4 regions of the Arthrobacter sp. P1_B11 genome follow, and region 3 is predicted to be linked to each of the others. Evidence: riboswitches for the same ligand, from Rfam matches in the RefSeq annotation. Region 3 holds a riboswitch; each other region holds the start of a gene.
The links. Region 3 has a riboswitch for thiamine pyrophosphate ahead of AC1D14_RS10520 (ECF transporter S component). Riboswitches for the same ligand answer to the same signal wherever they lie in the genome.
Positions count from the first base shown of each region.

Region 1: it holds a riboswitch for thiamine pyrophosphate, as region 3 does, so the genes downstream of both, thiO (glycine oxidase ThiO) here and AC1D14_RS10520 (ECF transporter S component) in region 3, are expected to answer to the same signal.
Region 2: it holds a riboswitch for thiamine pyrophosphate, as region 3 does, so the genes downstream of both, thiD (bifunctional hydroxymethylpyrimidine kinase/phosphomethylpyrimidine kinase) here and AC1D14_RS10520 (ECF transporter S component) in region 3, are expected to answer to the same signal.
Region 4: it holds a riboswitch for thiamine pyrophosphate, as region 3 does, so the genes downstream of both, thiC (phosphomethylpyrimidine synthase ThiC) here and AC1D14_RS10520 (ECF transporter S component) in region 3, are expected to answer to the same signal.

Region 1 covers NZ_JBFTZQ010000001.1:129,358-132,299, forward strand. The annotation lists gene AC1D14_RS00595 (RNB domain-containing ribonuclease) at 1-134, opposite strand, end outside; gene AC1D14_RS00600 (ferritin-like fold-containing protein) at 176-862, shown strand; gene thiE (thiamine phosphate synthase) at 859-1,593, opposite strand; TPP riboswitch at 1,621-1,741, shown strand; gene thiO (glycine oxidase ThiO) at 1,734-2,942, shown strand, end outside.
Region 2 covers NZ_JBFTZQ010000031.1:47,959-50,900, forward strand. The annotation lists gene thiD (bifunctional hydroxymethylpyrimidine kinase/phosphomethylpyrimidine kinase) at 1-1,140, opposite strand, end outside; TPP riboswitch at 1,123-1,220, opposite strand; gene AC1D14_RS19370 (Rne/Rng family ribonuclease) at 1,299-2,942, opposite strand, start outside.
Region 3 covers NZ_JBFTZQ010000010.1:51,559-54,500, forward strand. The annotation lists gene AC1D14_RS10505 (RidA family protein) at 1-179, shown strand, start outside; gene AC1D14_RS10510 (DUF4235 domain-containing protein) at 280-543, opposite strand; gene AC1D14_RS10515 (heme-degrading domain-containing protein) at 579-1,124, opposite strand; TPP riboswitch at 1,293-1,436, shown strand; gene AC1D14_RS10520 (ECF transporter S component) at 1,508-2,128, shown strand; gene AC1D14_RS10525 (ABC transporter ATP-binding protein) at 2,128-2,942, shown strand, end outside.
Region 4 covers NZ_JBFTZQ010000001.1:467,545-470,486, forward strand. The annotation lists gene thiC (phosphomethylpyrimidine synthase ThiC) at 1-1,296, opposite strand, end outside; TPP riboswitch at 1,291-1,398, opposite strand; partial or broken gene AC1D14_RS02110 (amidohydrolase family protein) at 1,488-2,580, shown strand; gene AC1D14_RS02115 (VOC family protein) at 2,649-2,942, shown strand, end outside.

The DNA of each region.
Region 1 (2,942 bases), on a different contig from region 3:
GCCGCCTCGGCCTCCTTGAGCACTTCCAAGGGGAACTGCCCCGGGAGCTCCAGCTCGGTCCGCAGCGCACTCAGGGCCTCCGCCAGGGCATTGGTCTGTTCATGGACGCTGGGGGATAGGCGATGATGTGGCACGAAAATCAGGTTAGCCCGATTTCCGCAGTTAGTCTTGGATTATGGGCACATCCTCGGCTGACACCGCTCGGTACGACCGTTTCGTCGCTGATCTGTTCGGGGTGATGGCATACGGCGAGCTCTCCGCCTTCGAACGGCTGTCGTCGGACGCCCGCTACTCGCCCACGCTCCACGACCGCGCGGTGCTCGGCAGGATTGCCGTCATCGAATTCCAGCACTACGAGCTCGTGAGTGAGAGGCTCGCCGGGATGGGCGTTGACGTCGAGGACGCGATGCTCCCGTTCCAGGCAGCGGTGGACCATTTTCATGAGCGGACGCGGCCCGCGGACTGGTACGAATCCCTGATGAAGGCCTATGTGGTGGACACGGTCTCGGCCGATTTCTACCAGGCCGTGGCCCGCTACGTGGATGCCGGGACCCGGGAGCTTATTCAGCAGATCCAGTCCTCCGAGGAAGCGACGGCGGTCCTCCGCGAGAGGTTGAGGGTGGCCCTTGCCGATGATCCCCGGCTCGCCTCACGGCTGGCGTTGTGGGGACGGCGGCTCCTGGGAGAGGCGCTCACGCAGGCACAGCGCGTGGGCTATGAACACGCCTTCCTGACCGAGCTGATCACTGAAGCGGACAGCGGTGCTGACGACGCCGCGGCCCGGGAGCGGGTGCGCAGCCTCACCTCCGAGCTCGCCGAAAACCATTCCCGGCGGATGGTGCAGCTCGGTCTGAGCGGCTAGTTCAGGCCTGCCACCGGCGCGCCTGCGCCCTTCACTCCGGCGTTCTCCGCTCCCGCATCCAGGGCCTCGAGCAGTTCGGCTGCCGCGGCCTCCGGATCCGGCGCCTCGGTGATAGCCCGGACGACGACGATCCTGCCGGCGCCCGCTGCCGCGACCTGCTCCACGTTGGTGAGGTCGATCCCGCCGATGGCGAACCAGGGCAGCAGCAGGCCGCCGACCCTTTCCTCGTCCGCCGCCCTTACGGCCTCCGCCGCATAGCGGACAAGATCGAGCCCGACGGCGGCCCGGCCGGGTTTGGTGGGGGTGGCCCACACCGGGCCAACGCAGAAATAGTCCAGACCGCTTCGCCCGGGGGAGGCGGCGATCGCGGCATCCACCTGGTCAGGGGTGTGCGTGGACAGCCCGATCACCGTGGCGTCATGCAGCAGCTTCCGTGCGGAGCGCAGCGGCAGGTCCTTCTGGCCGATATGGAACACCGGGGCCCCGGACAGCGACGCAATGTCTGCCCGGTCATTGACGGCCCAGAGCCGGCCATGCCTGTGGGCTGCCTGGCGCACAACTTCCAAGAGTTCGAGTTCCTCGGCCGCCTCGATGGTCTTGTCCCTCAGCTGGATGATATCCACCCCTCCGGCGAAGGCCGCATCAACGAAATCGGTGAAATCGCCGCGCTCCTTGCGGGCATCGGTGCAAAGGTACAGTCGGGCGGTGGTGTGGACATCATGCGCGGTCATGGCAACCAGCCTAGTTCCTCTAAACTGGGCAGGTACCGCGGGAGCCCGCTGCAGCTGTCACAAACGCCGCAGGGCTGAGAGGGCGTAAGAGCCGACCGCTTGACCTGATCCGGTTAGTACCGGCGTAGGGAAGGATTTCCATGCAGCTTGGATCCGGCGGGAGCACTTCCGCCACAAACACTTCTGCCGCGGAACCGCTGCACGCTGACGTTGCCGTCATCGGCGGCGGCGTGATCGGCCACGGGATTGCCTGGGAGGCGAGGCGTTCAGGACGCTCAGTGGTGCTTATTGACGATGCGCCGGGGACGGGGGCCAGCTGGGCCGCTGCGGGAATGCTCGCCCCTGTCAGCGAGCTGCACTACCAGGAGCAGGAACTCCTGGAACTGATGCTCGAATCCTCTGCCAGATGGCCCGATTTCGCCGCGGCGCTCGCCGATGGCGGAGCCGGCAGGGAGACCGGTTATCTTTCGACGCCGACCATCGCCGTCGGTGCGGACCCCGCCGACCGCCGCACCCTGACGGACCTTCGGGAAGTCCAGCAGGCGTGCGGCCTGGTTGTCGCGCCGCTGACCATCCGTGAGGCCCGGTCGCGGGAGCCGCTGCTCAGCCCGGGCATCTCCTGTGCGCTGGACATCCCGGCTGACCACCAGGTTGATCCGCGGATGCTGGTGGCAAGCATCGCAGCTGCGCTGGCCCGCCACGAACCCGGTTCGCGGACGGCCGTTGCCGGTGCAGAAAACGGCTATGAGATCAGGGAAAACGCTGCCGGCCTGCTGTGGGACGGCGGGCAGCGCGAACGGGTCTGCGGCGTCCGGCTGGCGGGCGGCGGCACTGTGCGTGCCGCCGAAACCGTGGTGGCCAACGGACTCGCGGCGGCGTCGCTGGATGGACTGCCGGACGGGCTGAAGCTGCCCCTGCGCCCGGTCTACGGCGACATCCTCAGGCTCCGGGTTCCCGCGCACCTCCGGCCGCTGCTTACGGCCACGGTCCGGGGCATTGTCCGCGGAATACCCGTCTATCTTGTTCCGCGGCAGGACGGAACGGTGGTTATCGGCGCCACCCAGAGGGAGGACGGGCATTCAGCCCCCAGCGCCGGCGGGGTCTACCAGCTCCTCCGCGACGCCCAGGTGCTGGTGCCGGCCGTGGCAGAACTCGAGCTCCTGGAATCGACCGCCAGGGCCCGGCCGGGTACCCCCGACAACGCCCCGTTGCTGGGCCGCGTACCCCTCGGCGGCATTACGGCGGGGCAGGGCAGCACCGTGCGGCACGGAAGCACGGCGGGCCGGGCGGGCACTGCGGCCGACGGGGGGCTGCGGGCAACTGTTGCCGGGCTCATCATCGCCACCGGG
Region 2 (2,942 bases), on a different contig from region 3:
GCACTGCTGCGCGGAACGCGCCCAAAAGAGCTGCTCGGCCTCGGTGGGGGCAAGGGCGCTGGCCCGCGCCAGGACGCGTGAATACCCGTTGAGGTAGATGGCATCCTGGGCGAGGTAGTACGCAAACTCGTTTTCCGACAGGGTGCCTTCCACCAGGCCGCGGATGAAGCCCAGGCCGTAGATCGCTTCCAGGTCGGGTGCGGCTTCGGCGTGGAGCATCCCGGCATAGCTGCCTTCGCCCGCCACCGTCAGGTGGTGGAAGTGGTGGACAGGTCCGTTACCGTGCCCCACGTCGAGCCTCCCGGACGTGCGGAGGGCCCCCTCAAGCCACGGCTTGACGGTACGCAAGGACAGCTCCCAGTCCCCTAAGCGCGCCTGCACCGTAGCCATGGCTGAGGACAGCGAGCACCCTGTGCCGTGGCTGTTGCGCGTCGGAACCCGCTCGCCGTCCACCACCACGACGTCAGCCGACAGCACACCACCGGTGTTCACGAGGGCGTCCGGGCAATCAGCACCGTCCAGATGCCCTCCCTTGACCAGGACTGTGGCCCCGGTTTCGGCCGACAACCGTTTTCCCTGCTCGAGCGCGTCGGACCAGGTGGCGGCTTCCGGTTCCCCGAGCAGCATGCCCAGCTCGGCAAGGTTGGGCGTGATCAGGTCGGCCAGCGGCAGAAGTGCCCGAAGTGCAGACTCGGCGGACTCCCGCAGGAGCCGGTCCCCGCTCGTTGCCACCATGACCGGGTCAAGAACCACGACGCCGGGACGGACCTTCTCCAGCCAGCTGCGGACCGCGGTGATCACCTTTTCGTCGCCCAGCATCCCGATCTTCACGGCGTCCACAGTGATGTCGTCGCTGACCGCTGACAGCTGCGCGGTGAGGAAATCCGCCGGCGGAACGTGGACGGCACTGACGCCGCGGGTGTTCTGCGCGGTCAGCGCCGTGATGGCGGCCATTCCATAGCCTCCGTTGGCCGCGATGCTCTTCAGGTCCGCCTGGACGCCGGCGCCTCCTGAAGGGTCCGAGCCGGCGATCGCCAAGACCCGGGGAATGTCCCGGCCGGTGCGCGGGGAGAATTTGAAGGCGGCAACGGAGGAATCAACCGCGGGAGGCAGGACAGATGCTGAGGACAAAGGAGACATCCCTTCGCCGGTGCTAACCGGTCAGGTTCAACGGGTTTGGATCTCAGCCGGCACTTTGCTCGGCACCCCGTGTCAGTCCCCCAGCCTAGCGGCTTACTCCCAAAACCCAACGGGCCGGTGCTGCGATTGCAGCACCGGCCCGTTGGAAGGGAGTCGACTCAGAGCTCAGACGCGGGTACGCCTACGCCAAGAATGATCGGCTCGCTGGCCGGCTTGGCGGCAGCCACCTTCTCCGCTTCCGGAGCCTTGGCCTCATGCGAGTGTCCGGCCACTGCTGCCGGCGCCGTCTCATGGTGTTCCACGGACGTCTCGTTGGCTGCGCCCTGCGCACGGCTTGCGCTGCGGTTCCGGCGCGGACGTCGGGCCCGGGTCTGCACGGCCGAGTGATCCGCGAACCGGTCGGCGTCGTTCTCCGCAACCGCCGGAGCGGGACTCGCCCCGGTTCGCGCCGGGGCAGCTACCGCAGTGGCAGGGCCGGCTGCAGCCGGATCAACAACAGCAGGTACCGGGGCCGCCGTCGGCTCCTCCGCAGCGGGAGCAGCAGGCTCGCCAAGGTGCGCGAAGGCTTCCTCAAGCCGGTCCAGGGTCAGGGCAGGCGTTTCGGATGCCAGCTCGTCGGCGTGCTCGACGAAGGGAAGCACCACCTTCTCGCCCCCGAACGTCAGCACGGCGCCGGGACGGCCGGAAATGCTTTCCGTCTCCGGGCTGCGGTGCACTGCCGGGCTCTCCGGAGCGGAGGCCGCCGGCACGGGAGCAGGCCGCGCCGCATCGCCGGAGACACCGTGGTGGGCGGCATCCTCATGCAGGTGGGCTGCGTGTGCCGCTGCCGCTATGTTGGCGAGGGCCGCCCGGGTGGCTTCGGCCTTGGCATGGCGCTCGGCCTCGTTTGGCTCGTGATGGACAGCGGCGGGAGCAGTAGGCGCGGACTCGGCCGGAACCTGGCCGCCCTTACCGCGGCGGCGGCTCTTTCGCTCCGGGCGCACGGCGGGCTGGTGCTCCGCTCGAGGGATGTGGTGCTCGGCGGCAACGACATTGGCCCGGCGGTGCTCGACCGGCTCGTCGTGGGTGACGATGCCGCGGCCGGCGCACGCCTCGCACTGCTCGCCGAAGACTTCCAGCAGCCCGGTGCCCATCCGTTTGCGCGTCATCTGCACGAGTCCCAGCGAGGTCACCTCCGCGACCTGGTGCTTGGTCCGGTCGCGGCCGAGGCACTCAACCATGCGGCGCAGCACGAGGTCGCGGTTGGATTCGAGCACCATGTCGATGAAGTCGATCACGATGATGCCGCCGATGTCGCGGAGTCGGAGCTGCCGGACGACTTCCTCGGCCGCCTCCAGGTTGTTCTTGGTGACCGTCTCTTCCAGGTTGCCGCCGCTGCCGGTGAACTTGCCGGTGTTGACGTCAACCACGGTCATGGCTTCGGTGCGGTCAATCACGAGGGAACCGCCGGACGGCAGGAACACCTTGCGGTCCAGCGCCTTGTGGATCTGCTCGTCGATCCGCCACGCCGCGAAGATGTCGGTGTCCTTGGTCCACTTCTCCAGCCGGCCCACCAGGTCGGGTGCCACATAGGTGACGTAGGCCTCGATGGTGTCCCACGCTTCCTCGCCGGAAACGATCAGCTTCGAGAAGTCCTCGTTGAAGACGTCGCGGACCACCTTGATCGTCAGGTCCGGTTCGCCGTAGAGCAGTTCCGGGGCGAGGACCTTCGTGGAGCTGGACTGGCTCTCGATGCCCTCCCACTGCGCCCGGAGGCGGTTGATGTCGTGGGTGAGCTCTTCCTCGGACGCACCTTCGGCCGC
Region 3 (2,942 bases):
TGGACTTCTCCCACGTCGTCAAAGCAACGGTGCACCTGCACCATCCCGGCCGGGATTTTGCAGGGTTCAATGCCACGTACGAAGGGTTCGTCGAAGCCCCCTACCCGGCTCGAACCACCGTCGGTTCATTCCTGGGAGACTTCCTGGTCGAAATCGACGTCGTAGCCGCCATACCGTAGCCAGCCCAGGACCTCCGCTGGGGAATGACCGCGGACCACGGCCCCGTCTGATGCAGTGTCCAGCATTAGTCGGGCCCGTGGTCGGCTCACCAGGAAGTGGCTAGACGATGTCCTGGGTTTTGGCGAAGCGGGTGATCGCCCGCTGTGTGCCCCGGTTGGCCAGCACCTGGATGATGGCGCTCACCGAAGCTGAAATGAGGGCAAAGGTGAGGGCCGAGCGGAGCGTCGTGGGGACGTCGTCCTTCCCGCCCTTGGGCGGCTTGCGGCCGGTGGTCTTTTCCCAGATGGTGTCCACGGCCTTGGTGCCGGCGAATCCGGCGAGCAGGCTAATGCCGGTGCCAAGCAGCTTGATGAAAAAACTCATTCCGAAACTCCTTGCGACGTGAATACAGACTGCCCCTAGCCTAGCCGCATGGACGCATGGATTTCCCGAAGTGCCCGCACCACCAGATCGTGGTCGGCCTTCTGCGGCAACCCTGAGACCGTCACCGTGGCTACCGCACCCACGCCTTCCACGTAAATGGGGAATGAGCCGCCGTGGGCGGCATACCTGGACTGGTCAAACCAGGCGTTGTCCTCGATGCGGCCCCCGCCGAGTCGGCCGCGCAGTCCCACGAGCAGGGACGGTTCCTCGTAGCGTGCTGCGGTCCGCTGCTTGGCCTTGACCCAGTGCTCGTTGTCCGGGGTGGCACCCTCCAGTGCCACATGGAACAGCACGTGTTCGCCCTTGGTGATGTCGACGGCGATGGGCAGGTTGCCGATCTTGCCGAGCTCAACCAGCAGGAGGCCGAGGTTGAGGGCGTCGTCCCTGCCGAACCGGGGAAACTGCAGCTCGGTGATTTCCGCTTCGATGCTGGCGATCAGGGCTGCCAGAGCGCCCGCCGGCTGCTCGGCGGCGGAGTCGGGGTCAAAAGCGGCTTGGCTGCCGTGATCCTGTTGCGTCATGGCCCCAATGTACTCCGCGCTGTCCTCGCGCCGCCCCGTCCCAGGCAGCCTCTGTTCGCCGCCCTCTGGCGCCTCCGCGCACTTCCCGGATACCTCCCGGATTGTGACCGCGGCGCCGGTCTTCCGCGGCCGTCCCGGTGTAAACTGGATCAGCCCACAAGGGCAGATTTATTACGACAGGGGAGCGCCGCCGTCGGGCATCACTGGCAACTGCCAGCGAAACCGAGGATGGGCGCTGAGAGTGCGGACCGCCGCAGACCCTCGAACCTGATCCGGCTAGTACCGGCGCAAGGGAGTCGAGTTCTCAAAGTGTCCGGCAGCAGGCAAACCAACCGCCAGCAGCCGGGGAGCGCTTTCCCCTCCTGTTCCTCAGGAGGACCATCATGACAACTGCAACAATCAAGAAGACCGGCTACAACTGGCGCGTGGCTGACATCGTGGTGGCGGCACTGATCGCGGTCGCCGGCGGCGTGATCTTCTGGGCCTGGTCCCAGGGCGCCAACCTAATCTCCGCCCCCGTCAACGCCGTGTACCCGCCCCTCTCCGGCCTCTACGCCGGCGGCTGGATGATTCCGGCGGTGCTCGGCATGCTCATCGTCCGCAAGCCGGGTGCGGCACTGTTCTGCGAAGCCGTCGCCGCCACGGGCGAGCTGATCATGGGCTCCCAGTACGGCACCACGGTGCTGATCTCGGGCATCCTGCAGGGCCTGGGTGCGGAGCTCGTGTTCGCCGCCTTCATGTACAAGAAATTCAACCTCCCCGCTTCGCTGCTGGCCGGCGCGGGTGCGGGCCTGTTCTGCGGCCTGAATGACTCCTTCGCTCCGTGGGGCTGGAACATTGCGTACGCCGCTGGGGACAAGCTCGCGTATATCGTGTTCTGCGCCATTTCCGGCGCGGTCATCGCCGGCGTGCTGTCCTGGATCGCTACCCGCGGCCTGGCCAGGACGGGCGTGCTGAGCTCGTTCGCGTCCCGCAAGGCAGCCACGGAGCCCGTCTTCTCCTGATGCCCGCACATTACGACGGCGGCGTCCGCCCAGCCGCGGTCACCGCCCGCGGCTGGGGCTGGCGCCACGCGGGACGGTCCAGGCCCGCCGTCAACGCGCTGGACCTGGACATCCGGCCGGGGGAGCGGGTCCTGTTGCTGGGACCTTCCGGCGCCGGCAAGTCCACGCTGCTTCACGCCCTCGCCGGGGTTCTGGGTGACGGCACCTCGGGAAACAGCGCAGCCGGCGACGGCGGCCTTGCCGACAGCGACGACGCGGACGAGACCGGCAGCCTGCTGATTGCCGGCGAACCGCCGCGCGCGCGGCGCGGCCGCGCCGGCCTCATGCAGCAGGACCCCGAAACGCAGGTGGTCCTCTCCCGCCTCGGCGACGACGTAGCGTTCGGTGCCGAAAACCTCTCCGTGCCCCGCGACGAAATCTGGACCCGCGTCCACGAGGCACTGGACGACGTCGGGCTCGCGCACCTTCCGCTGGACCACGCGACGTCGGCCCTGTCCGGCGGGCAGAAACAGCGCCTTGCGCTGGCCGGCATCCTGGCGATGCGGCCGGGGCTCATCCTGCTGGACGAGCCGACCGCCAATCTCGACCCGGCAGGCGTGCTGGAAGTCCGCGACGCCGTGGGCCGCTGCCTCGACAAGACGGGCGCCACGCTGGTGGTCGTGGAGCACCGGGTAGCCGTATGGAAGGACTTGGTAGACCGGATCGTGGTGCTGCAGCCTGGATCCGGCACGCAGCCGGCGGTGCTGATCGACGGTACGCCGGACCAGGTTCTTGAACAAGCGCGCGAGATGCTCATTGCCGCCGGGGTCTGGGT
Region 4 (2,942 bases), on a different contig from region 3:
GGGCGCCACGTCCGTGACCAGCGGGCCGAGGGTATAGAACGGAGCGCCCTTGCACAGCTCCTGCTGGCGCTCGACGTTCTCGCGCACCAGGTGGAACGGGACGTGGCCTGGGCCTTCAACCATCACCTGGACGTCGTATTCCCAGGCACGCTGGGTCAGCTCCGCCAGGGTGTCCAGTTCGGCGAACTGTGCGGCGTCGTTGGCATCGGCGGTTGCGCCCGGCCGGAGGCCGTCGCCGAGCGAAAAGGAGACGTCGTACTTGGCGAAGATCTCGCACAGCTCGTCAAAGTGCGTGTAAAGGAAGTTCTCCTGGTGGTGTGCGAGGCACCAGCCGGCCATGATGGACCCGCCGCGGGACACGATGCCCGTGACGCGGTTGGCGGTCAGCGGGACGTAGCGCAGCAGCACTCCGGCGTGGATGGTCATGTAGTCCACACCCTGCTCGCACTGCTCAATCACGGTGTCCCGGAAGATCTCCCACGTCAGGGCATTGGCCTCACCGTTGACCTTCTCCAGCGCCTGGTAGATCGGAACGGTGCCGATAGGGACGGGGGAGTTGCGGATCAGCCATTCGCGGGTGGTGTGGATGTCATCGCCGGTGGACAGGTCCATCACGGTATCCGCGCCCCACTGGGTGGCCCACTGCAGCTTGTCCACTTCCTCTGCAATCGAACTGGTTACAGCCGAGTTGCCGATGTTGGCGTTGATCTTTACCAGGAACGCCTTGCCGATGATCATGGGTTCGGACTCGGGGTGGTTTATGTTGTTGGGGATGATGGCACGGCCTGCAGCCACCTCGCTGCGCACCAGTTCAACGTCGCAGTTCTCGCGGAGTGCCACGAAGCGCATTTCCGGGGTGAGGACGCCCTGCCGGGCATAGTGCATCTGGGTCACCGTCTTGCCCCCGACGGCGCGGCGGGGCACCGGCTGCGCTCCCTTCCACTCCGCGGAAGCTGCGCCGCGACGTACAGCCGACCTGCCGTCGTCGAGCAGGTTCCGCTGCCGGCCGCCGTACGGCTCCGTGTCCCCGCGTGCTTCAATCCATTCCGAGCGGAACGGGGCGAGGCCCACTACCGGGTCGCTGCCCGGACCCGCAGTCCGGTAGACCCGCAGCGGCTCGTTCTGCTCCCCGTTGGGAGACGGCTCCAGGGCGATTTCCGTGACCGGGACGCGCAGGCCTTCCCCCTCGATGTAAGCCAGTGAGTGCGACTTCAGCGACTGGGTGGTCTGCTGGCCAGCTTCGTTATGGGCCGCCTCGTTTTGGGCAGGGCTCAGCCGTGTTTTCTGGGTGTTCATTTACTGCTCACTTCCTTCGCCGGCATTACCCGGACAGGTTCAACGGTCGCAGGCTGCGCTAGCCCGATCTCAGCCCCTGCAGGGGCACCCGTGTGGTCGTAGACGAAGCTACCACAGGGCGGCAGGCGGGTGCCGCATCCGTGCCGGGTGTGACACACGCCGGGCCGGGCCGTACGGATTACGCTTGAGCCATGGCGCCCATCATCGAATTCAGCGGGACCGCGCTTACCGGCCCGGACCAGGAGCGGGCAGGCCTTTGGGCCGTGGACGGTCGGCTGACCTTCCGCCGCCCGGCAGTCGTCCCGGACGCAGTACTTGACGGCTGGGTGCTGCCCGGCTTCGTGGATGCCCACTGCCACATCGGGCTGGGGCCCGGAGGCGCCGTGGACGACGACACCGCCTATGCCCAGGCGATGACTGACCGCGACGCCGGCACGCTGCTCGTCCGGGACGCAGGCGCGGCCAGCGATACCCGCTGGCTCCAGCGCAGCCCGGAAGCGCCGAGGATCATCCGGGCCGGGCGGCACATCGCCCGGACAGGCCGCTATCTGAGGAATTTCGCCGTCGAAGTGGAGCCGGAGGGCCTTGTCGAGGCGGTCCGCAAGCAGGCGCGTTCCGGCGATGGCTGGGTCAAGCTGGTGGGGGACTGGATCGACCGCGACGCCGGCGACCTCGCGCCGTCGTTTCCCGCCTCGGCGGTACGGGACGCCGTCAGCGCCGCCCACGATGAGGGCGCCAGGGTCACTGCACACTGCTTCGCCGAAGACACGCTCGACGACGTGCTGGACGCCGGAATCGACTGCATCGAACATGCCACGGGACTTCTGCCGCGGCACATTCCCAGGCTGGTCGAGCAGCACGTGTCGATCGTTCCCACACTGATCAACATCGCGACGTTCCCGGATATCGCTGCCCAGGCCGAACCCAAGTTTCCGCGCTACGCGGCCCACATGCGGGCCCTGTGGGAAGGCCGGAATGAACGGATCCTGGAAGCGCACGAAGCCGGGGTGCAGGTTTTCGCTGGAACGGACGCGGGCAGCGTGATCCGGCACGGCCGGATAGCTGACGAGATCCTGGCCCTCCACGCCGCAGGCCTTCCGGCGGCTGCTGCCCTGGACGCCGCCTGTTGGGGTGCCCGCCGGTGGCTGGGAGCGGAGGGCCTGGCCGAAGGGGCAAGTGCCGACGTGGTGTTGCACTGAGGACCCCCGCGAGGTGCCCGGAACCATCAGGGATCTCAGGGGCATAGTTCTGCGGGGACGCGTTGTCCGTTTAGGAATAAATTGAAGCTTCAAGTAATTTAGATATGTAGAGACCATCGAAATCCGGTGGCCAGGGAGTCCGGGAGTACTCAAATGACACCAGCAGCCAGCAGCCAGGATCTTCTTCCTGCCGATCTCACCATGGGCACTGTGATGCTCAAAGTGGGGGACATGAACCTCATGACCGACTACTACCAGCGGGCGCTCGGCCTCGACGTCGTGGCGGAGCAGGACGGCGGCCTTTACCTTGGCAGGCTTAAGACGCCGCTGGTTCATCTCGCTCCCGCCCCGGGCCTGAATATTCCGGGCCGGGGAGAAGCCGGCCTCTTCCACACGGCACTCCTGTTCGACAATCAGGAGGCACTGGCAGCCACCGTGGCCACCGCG